DNA from 2 places in the Allobosea sp. 685 genome. Region 2 is predicted to be linked to the other one. Evidence: riboswitches for the same ligand, from Rfam matches in the RefSeq annotation. Region 2 holds a riboswitch; the other holds the start of a gene.
The links. Region 2 has a riboswitch for cobalamin ahead of RMR04_RS13005 (ribonucleoside-diphosphate reductase subunit alpha). Riboswitches for the same ligand answer to the same signal wherever they lie in the genome.

Region 1 (4,416 bases), 2.5 Mb from region 2:
GCGGCCATACGCTCGGCGACCAGCTCGCCAACCAGCCGGGCATCACCAATTCGGGCTTTGCGCCGGGCGCGGCCGACCGTCCGATCATTCGCGGCCTCGATAATTTCCGCGTCCGTATCCAGGAAAACGGCATCGGCTCGCAGGATGTCTCCGATCTCGGCGAGGATCACGGCGTGCCGATCGATCCCCTCGCAGCGCAGCGCGTCGAGGTCATCCGCGGGCCGGGCACCTTGCGCTATGGTTCGCAGGCGATCGGCGGCGTCGTCAGCGTCGACAACAACCGCATCCCGTCATTCCTGATCGCGCCGGGCTTCCATGCCGAGACGCGCTCCTCGGTGTCCTCGGTCGATCGCGGCATCGAGAATTCAGCGCTGATCGATGCGCGCTCGGGCCAGTTCGTCGTCCATGGCGACATCTACCACCGCAATGCCGAGGATTATCACATCCCCGGCGGGACCCAGTTCAACAGCTATGTCCGCTCCGACGGCCAGGCGATCGGCGGTTCCTATTTCCTGCCCGATAATCGCGGCTTCATCGGCGTCTCGCTGTCGCATTTCACCAGCCTCTACGGCATCCCCGGCGCCGATGCGCGAGCGACGCGCACCCGCATCGACCTCGAACAGACCAAGCTTGCGGGCAAGGGCGAGTTCCAGATCGATGGCGGCTTCATCGACACCTTGCGCTTCTGGGTCGGCGGTTCCGTCTACAGGCATCAAGAGCAGGGGCTGAACGAGGGCGGCGGCTTCGAGACCGCCGCCGTGTTCAAGAATCGCGAGATCGAGGGGCGCGTCGAGGCGCAGCTCAAGCCGCTCGAAACCGGCATCGGCCGCCTGACCTCGGCTTTCGGCCTGCAGCTCGGCCGCCAGGAGATCGGCACCTCCGGAGAAGCCGGTGGGCTGCTGCCGCCAGCCGACACCAACAGCGCCGGCGTCTACAATTTCAACGAATTGCAGCTGCAGCCCGGCACGAAGCTGCAGGCCGCCGGCCGTGTCGACTATGTCGACGTCAAGGGCACCGCGACGAACTTCCCGACCGGCTACCTGCCTGGTTCCACGACCGCTGGGGGCATCGACCCCGAGACCGGCGCGGCGACGCAAGTGGCGACGGCGGACGATCCGGCTGCCTCGGCACGGCGGCGGCGCTTCATGCCGGTGAGCGCGAGCCTCGGCCTGTTGCAGGATCTGCCCTTCGGCTTCACTGGCAGCCTGACCGGCTCTTATACCGAGCGCGCGCCCAAGGCTTCCGAACTGTTCTCGCGCGGCGCGCATGATGCACCCGGCACCTTCGAGATCGGCGATCCCAATCTGAAGAAGGAGACCGCCAAGACGGTCGAGCTCGGCCTGCGCCGCACGGCAGGTCCCTGGCGCTTCGATGCCTCGCTCTATGCGACGCGCTATGAGGGCTTCATCTATCGCCGCGTCACAGGCGTGCGCTGCGATGATGATTTCGCCAGCTGCGGCACCGGCAACGAATTGACCCAGGTGGTCTATACCCAGCGCAACGCCACTTTCCTCGGCGGCGAACTCAAGACGCAATACGACCTCTTCGAGATCGGCCCGAACGTCTTCGGGGTCGAGGGGCAATACGACATCGTCCGCGCGAAGTTCTCCGGCGACGAGAATGTGCCGCGCATTCCGCCGCAACGCCTTGGCGGCGGGCTGTTCTGGCGCGGCGGCGATGCCTGGTTCGCCAAGGTCAGTTTGATCCATGCCTTCTCGCAGAAGCGGATCGCGCCCGAGGAGACGCCGACCAGCGGCTACAACCTGCTCAACGCCGAGCTCAGCTACAAGGTCAAGCTCAAGGACGGGCCGCTCGGGCCGATCGAGCTCACCGCCGGCGTCAACGGCACCAATCTGCTCAATGAGACGATCCGTAACGCCGTGTCCTTCCGCAAGGACGATGTCGTAGCGCCCGGACGCGGCGTGCGCGCCTTCCTGAGCGCGAAGTTCTGAAAGGGTGGCGAGCGCCGGATCGCGTCTTGTGCGGCGCAAGGCGGTGTGCTTCCTTGGCGGGGTCGGTTCTCGAAAGAGATCAAAGGGAATCCGGTGAGCGCGCGCCAGCGCGCGATTCCGGAGCTGCCCCCGCAACTGTCAGCGGCGAGCGACGTTCGATCATGCCACTGGGCTTGCCCCGGGAAGGCCGAACGAAGCTTGGACCCGCGAGCCAGGAGACCTGCCGACGTCGTGAAGCCATGCAACCGGGCGGGGTGCCCCGGAAGGAGCTCTGATGACGGTCGCTCACTTGCGCGTTCTGGTCGCGCAACCGGGTTCGAACGGCGCCGAAGCACCGGCCGCGTCCCATCCATGGGAAGCCGGTGACGGATGTCGAACGTAGCGCCCCTAGACGCCGAGGCGGTCGCCTCCGGAGGAACGAATTTCGGCCTGAAGGACGAAATCCGCGCCTATTGGAGCAAACGCGCCGAGACCTTCGATCTCTCCTATGGCCACAGGATCCGCTCCGATGCCGAGCTCGTGGCCTGGGCGCGATTGATCGCGAGCCATGCCCCGGTTGCTGCCGGGGCCAGGGCGCTGGAGCTTGCCTCGGGCACCGGCGAGATCACGCGCGTGCTGCTTTCGCTTGGCTGCAGCGTCGATGCGATCGATCTCTGCGAGCCGATGATCGCCCGTGCCCAAGTGAAGCATGCGAATGCGGCCGTTCGCTTCCACCTCGGCGACGCCGAGAACACGATGATGGCGGATGAGGCCTATGACCTCGTCATCTGCCGGCATCTGGTCTGGACGCTGATCGATCCCGCCCGCGCCTTGGCCGATTGGCTGCGCGTGCTCAAGCCCGGCGGGGTGCTCATCGTCGTTGATGGCGACTGGGTCACGCTTTCGCGCAGATCGGTGCTGTTGAAGCGGCTCTCGGGATTGATCGACAGGCTCGCTGGTGTCGCCTCCACCTGGGATCAGGCGACGCATCAACGCATCCTGGACGGCGTGCATTTCCGCAACGGCCTGCGCGCGCCGGCGCTCGAGGCGATGCTGCGCGAGGTTGGCTTCGAGGTCCAGCGCATCGGGCCGCTCAGCGGCATCGCGCGCCGGCAATTCGCGACCGCCTCCTGGAGCGAGCGGCTGCGCCTGCTCGCGGCCCAGGGCCAGTCCTTCATCCTGTCCGCCCGCAAGCCGGGCTGAACCGCCTTAACCGGAGATCTGATCATGACATCGTGGGGCCTGACCCGCCGCCTCCTGCTTGCCGGCGCATTCGTGCCGCTCGCGGCCATGCCGTCCCTGGCCCAGCAGGGCGAGCCTGTCCTGCGCGTCGTCGCGCCTTGGGAGTACACTTCGAACGACCCGGCCGACACAGGCTATATCCTGACCCGCCTCGGGGTCGCGGAGACGCTGGTACAGGTCGAGCCGGAAGGCCAGCTCGTTGGCGGCATTGCCGAAAGCTGGTCGGTCTCCGAGGACAAGCTGAGCTGGCGCTTCAAGCTGCGCGCGGGCTTAAGCTTCCATGACGGCAGCCCGGTGACGGCGCAGGCCGTGGCCGCCAGCCTGAAGCAGTCCTTCATCGGCGAGAGCCTCTCGGCCGTGCCGCTCGACAGCGTGTCGCTCGATGGCGCCGATGTGGTGATCCGCACCAGGACGCCTTTCAGCGTGCTGCCGGCTTTCCTGTGCGATTACGCCTCGATCGTGCTCGCGCCCTCCGCTTACGGCACTGAGGGCAAGGTCATCAAGATCGTCGCAACCGGGCCCTATAAGCTCACCGCGATCGACGGCAAGACGACGCTGGAGCTCGACCGCTTCGAAGGCTATGCGCGGACCAAACCCGCCATCGCCAGGCTGCGCTACACGGCGGTGGTCAATGGCGACACCCGCGCCAATATCGCGATCGCTGGGGACGCCGACCTCGTCTATACGCTGAGCCCCACCGCGACGCCGCGGATCAATGCCGCCGGCCAGATGAAGGTCGAGAGCCTGACCATTCCGCGGATCCGCGCGCTGTTTTTCGACAGCGGATTGCCGCAATTCTCCGATGTTCGCGTCCGTCGTGCCATCGCCATGGCTGTCGATCGCGACGGCATCGCCAAGGCGATCCTGCGCGATCCGGATTCGAGCGCCTCGCAGCTGCTGCCGCCGATCATGACGGGCTGGCATCGCCAGGGTCTGCCCGCCATCGCCCATGATCCCGCGGCGGCGCGCAAGCTGCTCGACGAAGCCGGCTGGATCGCGGCAGGCGACGGCATCCGCGTCAAGGACGGCGTCCGGCTCGCGGCCAAGCTCCTGACGCTGGTCAACCGGCCGGAGCTGCCGGTCATGGCTTCAGCCATCCAGGCGCAACTGCGTGGGATCGGCATGGACGTCGCGATCGAGGTCGGTCCGGGCAACAGCGTTCCCGCCGCGATCAAGGACGGGACCATGCAGTTCACGCTGGTCTCGCGCACCTATGTCAATGTGCCCGAGCCGATCGCGACGA
Region 2 (4,416 bases):
CCCGCATCCCAAAGCGGGCTCTCAGGCATAACATGCGGCAAGGCGATGTGAGCAGCGCCGCCATAGTGCTTTTGCGCCGCGATTCTTCTGTGGTCCAAGCCTGTCGTGGTCCAAGCCTGTCGTGGTCCCAATCTGGTGTGGTTCAAATCCGTGATCGAGACGTGGTTGCCGGGATGATCGAGGCGCAGAGGGCTTCATCGTTGGACGAGCCGATCATCTGTCGTGGGGGCGTTTGCGGGAGGGGGCGAAATCCTACGCTAAGGGCGTCCGAATTCTATGCGCGCAGCCCGCATCTTTCCGCGTGAGGAACGTGCCCAACTCAGTATTCCAGCATGTTAAGATCAGTCGGCTCCGGTTTCGCGCCCGCTGCTGTCAGCATTGCGTGGACCTGACCCCGATGGTGTGTCTGGTGGTTGAAGAGCTGTACAACACAGAGCGCTTTTGACTTCTCGATCCGCGTAGAGCCATCCCCGGGATACCAGACGAGCATCCCGCGCAGGTCCGCGTCGAGCAATCTCGCGGACCACTCTTCGATTTCCACGTTCCTTTGCAAACGGAGCGCTTTGAAATCACTCCAATCTGATGGACTTGTGAGAGAGTGCTTGATGGTTTCTTCTGGACGCTCGTTCCCCTTCAATCGCTCCAGTATCAGGGCATCCGCCCAATAAAGATGGTTTAATGTAGCTGCGATCGATTGGAAGAAAGCACCTCGATCCTTCCAACGATCCTCATTGGTGAGCCCATCGGCGGCAGTTACCAACGAGGCATTCTGCCAAGTGTTGTAACGGGACATAAGTCGGCAATATCCGGCTGAGATCATTCTCATCCTCCAAAATTTATCGATGTTTGGCTGGAACAGTGCCGGACGGACTAGCCTTGTCCTATGCAATCCGCGTCACGTTGCTGAGTGCCAGGCTGATCGCCTGGGTGACGGAATTTGCTGCACTTCGATAACAAATATAGGATTTTTCTGTTCTCCGACAACCATGCATCAACGTGAATCGCCGGAATGAACCTGCCCGCGGCCATCATCATCTTCTGGAACACCGCGAAGCTTGGCGACGTCGTTACCATCCAGAAGCGTGAGGGAAAGCTGCTATCGCCCGATCTGCTGACCCATGTCTCGCTGCTGGCAATGAGAGCGCATCGACCTCACCGGAGAATATCGGTGGCGAAAACCTTGGCATAGGATTCCACCCCTCCCGCAAACGACCCCGTCTTGTGCGTCTGCACGACACGGCCACAGCTGGGCTGGCTGTCCCCGCTGTTCACAGCGTTCGCAAGCGCTCAAGACAAGCCATTGACACCTCCATGGCGCCCGCTACTAGATGTGGTTGTCACGGTCTCTCGAATCGCAAGATCGAGAGCTAAGAGGGAAGCCGGTGTGAAGCCGGCGCTGCCCCCGCAACTGTCAGCGGCGAGTTCTTAAGTCCAGCCTATGTCACTGAGGCCGCAAGGCCTTGGGAAGACGGACAAGAGCGACGACCCGCGAGCCAGGAGACCTGCCGCGACGACATGAAGTTCCTCGGGCGGGGTGTCCCGGTGGATCGCTTGGCAGCGTCCGCTGGCGTTTTCGCCGTGACGCCCGCATTGCGACTCCGCTTTCGCCTTTGCCCCCAGCAATTTGGGGTTTGAAAGCCGATGTCCCTCGCAACTGAGACCACCCGCCCTGCCCTCGTCAATCCAGCCATGTCACCTGGTCAAGCCACCTCACCTGGCGTCGAGGCGCGACCGACATCCGAGCCGGGCTATCAGATCATTCGCCGCAATGGCGGCGTCACGCCCTTCGATGCCTCGAAGATCACGGTCGCACTGACCAAGGCGTTCCTGGCGGTCGAGGGCAGCAATGCCGCCGCCTCGCGCCGCATCCATGATGTCGTTGCCGAGCTGACCGGGCAGATCGTCGCCAGCCTGATCCGCCGCGCCGATGCCGGCCGGACCTCCCATATCGAGGACGTGCAGGACCAGGTCGAGCTCGCGCTGATGCGCAGCGAGCACCACAAGGTCGCCCGTGCCTATGTGCTCTATCGCGAGGAACGCGCGCAGGAGCGGGCCAGAGCCAAGGCAGAGGCGAAGCCTTCGGTCGCCGCAATGCCGGTGCTGCGGATGAAGGGCGCCGATGGCGCGCTGGTGCCGCTCGGCGCGCTGCGCCTCGCGACGGTGATCCGCGAGGCCTGCGCCGGGCTCGACGGCGTCTCGGCCGAGGCTGTCCTGACCGAAGCGCGGCGCAACCTCTATGACGGCATCTCGCTCGACGAACTGGCCCAGGCGCCGATCCTGGCGGCGCGGACGCTGGTCGAGACCGAGCCGAACTACGCCAAGGTCTCGGCCAGGCTCCTGCTCGACAAGCTGCGGCGCGAGGCGCTGAGCTTCGTCCATGGCCGGCCGGAGCAGGCGACGCAAGCCGAGATGGCAGAGCGTTATGGCGAGTATCTCCACGCCTATGTGCGGACCGGCATCGCTAATGAATTGCTCGACCCTGAGCTTGCCCGCTTCGATCTCGACCGGCTCGCCGCCGCCATCAAACCGGAGCGCGACCTGCAATTCGACTATCTCGGCTTCCAGACGCTCTACGACCGCTATTTCCTGCATGTCGCTGGCCGCCGCTTCGAGCTGCCGCAGGCCTTCTTCATGCGCGTCGCGATGGGCCTTGCCATCCGCGAGATCGACCGCGAGGCGCGGGCGATCGAATTCTACGACCTGCTCTCCTCCTTCGATTTCATGGCCTCGACACCGACCCTGTTCAACGCCGGGACGCTGAGGCCGCAGCTCTCTTCCTGCTTCCTCACGACGATCGCCGACGATCTCGACGGCATCTTCAAGGCGGTGAAGGACAATGCGCTGCTCGCCAAATATTCCGGCGGGCTCGGCAATGACTGGACGCCGGTGCGCGGCCTCGGCGCCCATATCAAGGGCACCAATGGCGAGAGCCAGGGCATTGTGCCGTTCCTGAAGGTCGCCAACGACACGGCCATCGCGGTCAACCAGGGCGGCAAGCGCAAGGGCGCGGTCTGCGCCTATCTCGAGACCTGGCATGTCGATATCGAGGAGTTCCTGGACCTTCGCAAGAACACCGGCGACGACCGCCGCCGCACCCATGACATGAATACGGCGAACTGGATTCCCGATCTGTTCATGCAGCGCGTCGAGGCTGGCAGACAATGGACCCTGTTCTCGCCCGACGAAGTTCCGGACCTGCACGATCTCTACGGCAAACCGTTCAAGGCAGCCTATGAGACCTATGAGGCCAAGGCCGAGCGCGGCGAGATCAAGGTGTTCAAGCGCGTGGCCGCGCTCGACCTCTGGCGCAAGATGCTGACCATGCTGTTCGAGACCGGGCACCCTTGGGTCACCTTCAAGGATGCCTGCAACCTGCGCTCGCCGCAGCAACATGCCGGCGTGGTGCATTCCTCGAACCTCTGCACCGAGATCACGCTCAACACCTCGGCCGACGAAGTCGCGGTCTGCAATCTCGGCTCGGTCAACCTCGCCGCCCATGTCACGGCGGAGGGGCTCGACCAGCTGCGTCTGGCGCGCACAGTCGGCACTGCGATGCGCATGCTCGACAACGTCATCGACATCAATTTCTACACGATCCCGGAAGCGCGCCGCTCCAACCTGCGTCATCGCCCGGTCGGGCTCGGCATCATGGGTTTCCAGGATGCGCTTCAGGCGCTTCGGCTGCCGGCAGCCTCCGAAGGCGCGATCGCCTTTGCCGACACTTCGATGGAAGCGATCAGCTGGTTTGCAATCTCGGCCTCGGTCGATCTCGCCGCCGAGCGCGGGCGTTATCCGAGCTTCGAGGGCTCGCTCTGGTCGAAGGGCATCCTGCCGATCGACTCGCTCGATATCCTGAGCGAAGCGCGCGACGGCGATGTCGAGCTCGATCGCTCCTCGACGCTGGACTGGGAGGGGCTGCGCCAGCGCGTCGTCACGACCGGCATGCGCAACTCGAACACGATGGCGATCGCGCCGACAGCGACGATCTCCAACATCGTCGGCGTCTCGCAATCGATCGAGCCGTCCTACAGCCAGCTCTACGTCAAGGCCAACATGTCGGGCGACTTCACCGTGGTGAATGCCGGGCTGGTCCATGACCTCAAGGCGCGCGGGCTCTGGGACGAGGTCATGGTCTCCGACCTCAAATATTATGACGGTAAGGTCAGCGGGATCGACCGCGTGCCCGACGATCTCAAGGCGCTTTACGCCACCTCCTTCGAGATCGAGACGAGCTGGCTGATCCGCGCCGCGGCGCGCCGGCAGAAATGGATCGACCAGGGCCAGTCGCTCAACCTCTACATGGCCCAGCCCTCGGGCCGGAAGCTCGACGAGGCCTATCGTCTCGCCTGGCGGCTCGGCCTGAAGACGACCTATTACCTGCGCGCGCTGTCGGCGACCCATGTCGAGAAATCGACG

Region 1: another riboswitch for cobalamin. It lies ahead of RMR04_RS31835 (class I SAM-dependent methyltransferase); the one in region 2 lies ahead of RMR04_RS13005 (ribonucleoside-diphosphate reductase subunit alpha).

The regions. Positions count from the first base shown of each region.
Region 1 is NZ_CP134779.1:6,538,264-6,542,679, forward strand. Features, by position in the region: gene RMR04_RS31830 (TonB-dependent receptor) at 1-1,952, shown strand, start outside; cobalamin riboswitch at 1,999-2,195, shown strand; gene RMR04_RS31835 (class I SAM-dependent methyltransferase) at 2,322-3,134, shown strand; gene RMR04_RS31840 (ABC transporter substrate-binding protein) at 3,159-4,416, shown strand, end outside.
Region 2 is NZ_CP134779.1:2,447,953-2,452,368, reverse strand. Features, by position in the region: gene RMR04_RS13015 (DinB family protein) at 320-820, opposite strand; partial or broken gene RMR04_RS13010 (Tn3 family transposase) at 1,001-1,181, shown strand; cobalamin riboswitch at 1,324-1,525, shown strand; gene RMR04_RS13005 (ribonucleoside-diphosphate reductase subunit alpha) at 1,690-4,416, shown strand, end outside.